Regions from separate parts of the Micromonospora sp. NPDC049114 genome, predicted to be linked through region 1. Evidence: riboswitches for the same ligand, from Rfam matches in the RefSeq annotation. Region 1 holds a riboswitch; the other holds the start of a gene.
The links. Region 1 has a riboswitch for thiamine pyrophosphate ahead of AB0B39_RS30915 (ECF transporter S component). Riboswitches for the same ligand answer to the same signal wherever they lie in the genome.

Region 1 (2,194 bases):
CGGCGATCGAGCGACGGGTGCCCAGCCCGCCGGCGGGCGCCGTCACGGCGCTTCTCCCCCTGCCGCCGGCCCGCCCGGCGCCCGTCGGCCCGGCACGGCTCAGGCCGTCCCGGCGATCCGGGCCAGGACCGCCTCGGCCAACGCGGCGGGTGCGGCGTCCGGAATCCAGTGGCTCACCCCGGGCAGCGGTACGAAGCGGTAGTCGCCGGTGACGTTGGCGGCGCACGCCTCGGCGGCGGGTCGTCCGATGGCGATGTCCCGGTCGCTCCAGACGTACGTGGTGGGTACGGCGACCGGACCGACAGCGGCCAGGTCGGCGCGGGACATGGCCCGGTACCAGTTCAGGGCGGCGGTGAGCGCGCCCGGCGCCCGCATCGGGTCGGCGTAGCGGTCCACCCGGGAGGCGTCGCCCACCCCGCCGAGCATCTTGCGCAGCGCCGTCGCGTGCCACGCGAGCAGCACCTTCTCGGCCTTGCCCGGCTTGCGGAACAGCGCGATGTACGACGAGCGGGCCTTCTGTTCCCGGTCGGTGCTCAGGGCGTGCGCCATGGCCGCCGGGTGCGGCACGGACACCGCGGTCAACGTACGGACCCGCTCGGGGTGCGCGGCGGCCACCGCCCAGGCCACGATCGCGCCCCAGTCGTGGCCGACCAGGTGGACGGCGTCCACACCGAGCGCGTCGAGCACCGCCACCACGTCGGCGACCAGTTCGGGAACCCGGTACGCGGACACCGCCTCCGGCCGGGCACCCGGCGAGTAGCCCCGCTGGTCCAGCGCGTACGTGCGCAGCCCGGCGGCGTGCAGTGCCGGCACGACCTCGTCCCACTCCCCGCTGTGCTGCGGGAAGCCGTGCAGCAGGAGGACGGGGACGCCGTCGGAGGGGCCGCCGGTGCGTACCTCGAACGTGAGACCTCGCGCGTCGACCTGCATGATCGTCAGCCTACCCAGGCGGCGGGACGCCGGCCCGGCTGCGCGGGCGGTCGGATGCCCTGCTGGGCTGTTACCCCTGGTCGGTGCTAGCGTCAGCGAGACAACTTCACATCCGACAGGGGAGCGCACAGCGCTGAGAGTGCGGGCACGCCCGCAGACCCTCGAACCTGATCTGGGTAATGCCAGCGCAGGGAGTTCGGTCGACCTCCAGCCGCGCCGTGGGTCCGGTGCCACCGGACGCGCGGCGTGCGTCTTCTCCTGGTTCGTTCCACTGAACTGGGAGCACAGCATGGACAACACCACAAGCCGTTGGCGCACCATCGACATCGTGGTCGCCTCGGTGATCGCGGTCGCCTTCGGCGTCATCTTCTGGGCCTGGGGCCTGGTCTGGAGCGCCACCGAGGGCGCGTTCGCCTTCTTCCCGCCGGCACAGACGCTGATCTACGGTGTCTGGCTGCTGCCGGCCGTGGTCGGCGGCCTGGTCATCCGCAAGCCCGGCGCCGCGCTCTACTGCGAGACGGTGGCCGCGGTCGTCTCCGCGCTGCTGGGCAGCCAGTGGGCCGGCACGGTGATCCCCCAGGGCATCGTGCAGGGCATCGGGGCCGAGCTGGCGTTCGCCGCTTTCCGGTACCGGTCGTTCCGGCTGCCGACCGCCGTACTGGCCGGCGCGTTGACCGGTCTCAGCGCGGCGCTGTTCGACTTCTTCGTCTGGAACGTCGACTACGCGCTGGGCGACTACCGCATCCCGTACGCCCTGCTCACCATCGTCAGCGCCACGATCATCGCCGGCGTGGGCGGCTGGTTGCTGACCCGCGCCCTGGCCAACACCGGCGCGCTGGACCGCTTCCCGGTAGGCCGGGACCGCGCCCTCATCTGAGGGCGCAACCGTCCTCGTGATCAAGAGGTTCGCGTCAACGGAAGCCGGAATTCTGCCGCAAACCTCTTGATCACCGGCGGGAAGACGGCCGGGAAGAGCCGGGGAAGACGGCCGGGAGTGGTTGGAAGGGGGTGTCGGGTGGGCGGGGTGCTGCTGCGGGGGTTCGGCTGGCGGCATGCCGGGCGGCGGGCCTGGGCTGTGCGCGGAGTGGATCTGCGGGTCGAGGCCGGGGAGCGGGTGCTGCTGCTCGGGCCCTCGGGGGCCGGCAAGAGCACACTGCTCAGCGCGCTGGCCGGGCTGCTGCCGGACGATTCCGGTGAGCAGGAGGGCACCGTCGAGATCGACGGGCTCGACCCCCGCAAGGCGCGGGAACGGGTCGGCATCGTC
Region 2 (2,194 bases), on a different contig from region 1:
CGCGGCGGCCCCGCAGCCGGCGGCGACCACGGTGACCCCCGCGTCCACGTCGGACAGCCGCCGGACCGGCTGCGGCACCAGCACCGCGCCGGCCCGCCGCGCGGCCGTGCGCAGCGCCGGCACCAGCAGCCGGGGATCGACCTGGTGGTCGGTGGGCGCGAGCGCGCCGCCGCGCACCCGCGGGGCCAGCGCCGGTTCGCTGTCGCGCAGCTCGCTCGGGCGCAGCGGCGTCACCGGCAGACCCAACCCCTGTTGGTACGCCCAGAGCCGGCGTGCCTCGGCCAGGTCGTCGCCGGTCAGCCCGACCATCAGGGTGCCCTCGGTCCGGTAGCCGATCTCGGTGCCGCTCGCCTCGGTCAGCTCCGCGGCGAACCCGGGCCAGCGGGCGGCGGACGCCACCAGCAGCTCGGTCAGCTGCCGCTCACCGAAGTACGCCTCGGCGACCGGGGAGAGCATGCCGGCGGCGACTGCCGACGCCCCCGACCCGGAGGCGGGGTCGTGCACCTCGACGCGCAATCCCCGGACGGCGCAGCGCCACGCGATGGCCAGTCCGATCGGGCCCGCACCGACCACCGCCAGATCGGTGCGCGTCACGCCAGCGCCCGCAGCAGGTCGACGGTCGCCCGCGCGGGGTCGGCGGCGGCGGAGAGCGCACCGACCACCGCCACCCCGTACGCCCCGGCGGCCCGCAACGCGGGCACCCGGTCGGCGGTCACCCCGCCGATCGCAATGACCGGCACGTCGACGGCGTCGGCGACGTCGCGGACGCCCGAGGGCCCGATGGGATCCGGCAGACCGGTCTTCGTGCTGGTGGTGTGGCACGGGCCGACGCCCAGGTAGGTGGCGCCGGCGACGACCGCCTCGATCGCGGTCCGGGGCGCGCGGGCGGTGGCCCCGAGCACGCCGGTCGGGCCGAGCACGTGCCGGGCGGCGGCGACCGGCAGGTCGTCGGCCCCGACGTGCCCACCGGCGGCGCCCACCGCGAGCGCCACGTGCAGCCGGTCGTTGACCAGGCAGGTCGCCCCGTACGGCGCGCAGAGCGCCAGCACCCGGCCCGCCAGGTCGTACGCCTCGCGGTCGGTGGCGGAGTCCTCCACCCGGACCTGTACGACGAGGTCGGCGCGGGCCGCCGCGAGGGCGGCCCGGACCACGGTGAGTGGGTCGCGCCCGGGTCGGGTGTCGGTGACGAGATGCAGTCGTCCAAGGGACGGCACGGCAACGCTCCTCCCTGCGCCGGCATTACCCGGATCAGGTTCAACGGTCGGGGGCTGTCAGCCCCCCTCTCAGCCCGGTACACCGGGCTCCCGTGGGTTACTTGCGTGTCACCGTACGACAGTTCCGCCGGTCTGCCAAGGGACTGGCCGCCGGCCGGACGCCACTCCATCGATGGGGTACTTTCTCCGGTCCTGTTCGGAATGTCGCCCGCCGTTGCAGAACCGTTACCAGCCGGCATCTTGCCCGACATCGATACACCAGAATTAATTTGTTCAGCGATTCGACAAAATGCCGGCGTGGACGCCCTGGCACGGCGTCCCCACCGGCTCCATCCGGGACGGTCTTCGGCAGCCGGCCCCCGCGATTCCTGTCCACCGCGACATTGGAGGCGGCGTGTCCCGTTCTCGTCGTGCCCGTTTACCACTCACCGCTACCCTGCTGTCCCTCGCGCTAGCCTCGACGACCCTGCTCGGGTCGCCGGCGCAGGCGGCTCCGGCCGCAGCGCAGATCCCCGCGCGAGACGTGCCGGTCGCGGCTCCGCTCTCCCAGGCGGTGCCGAAGGCACCGAAGGCCGCAGCGGCCGACCCCTATTCCGTCCTGGTCTTCTCCAAGACCGCCGCCTTCCGGCACGACTCCATCCCCACCGGCATCGCCGCCATCCAGCAGCTCGGCGCGGCCAACGGGTTCACTGTGGACACGACCGAGGACGGCGCCGCGTTCAACGACGCCAACCTCGCCAAGTACAAGGCCGTGATCTGGCTCTCCACCACTGGTGACGTCCTCGACGCCGACCAGCAGGCGGCCTTCGAGCGCTACGTGCGGGCCGGCGGCGGTTACGCCGGTGTCCACGCCGCCTCCGACACCGAGTACAGCTGGGCCTGGTACGGCGACCTGGTCGGCGCGTACTTCGCCAACCACCCGCAGAACCAGCAGGCCACCGTCAAGGTGGAGGACCACGCCCACCCGTCCACCGCCGACC

Region 2: it holds a riboswitch for thiamine pyrophosphate, as region 1 does, so the genes downstream of both, thiE (thiamine phosphate synthase) here and AB0B39_RS30915 (ECF transporter S component) in region 1, are expected to answer to the same signal.

What each region holds. Positions count from the first base shown of each region.
Region 1 covers NZ_JBEZEA010000018.1:96,149-98,342, reverse strand. The annotation lists gene AB0B39_RS30925 (AAC(3) family N-acetyltransferase) at 1-46, opposite strand, end outside; gene AB0B39_RS30920 (alpha/beta fold hydrolase) at 100-930, opposite strand; TPP riboswitch at 1,038-1,142, shown strand; gene AB0B39_RS30915 (ECF transporter S component) at 1,220-1,807, shown strand; gene AB0B39_RS30910 (ABC transporter ATP-binding protein) at 1,946-2,194, shown strand, end outside.
Region 2 covers NZ_JBEZEA010000004.1:49,267-51,460, reverse strand. The annotation lists gene thiO (glycine oxidase ThiO) at 1-594, opposite strand, end outside; gene thiE (thiamine phosphate synthase) at 591-1,214, opposite strand; TPP riboswitch at 1,209-1,318, opposite strand; gene AB0B39_RS15150 (ThuA domain-containing protein) at 1,768-2,194, shown strand, end outside.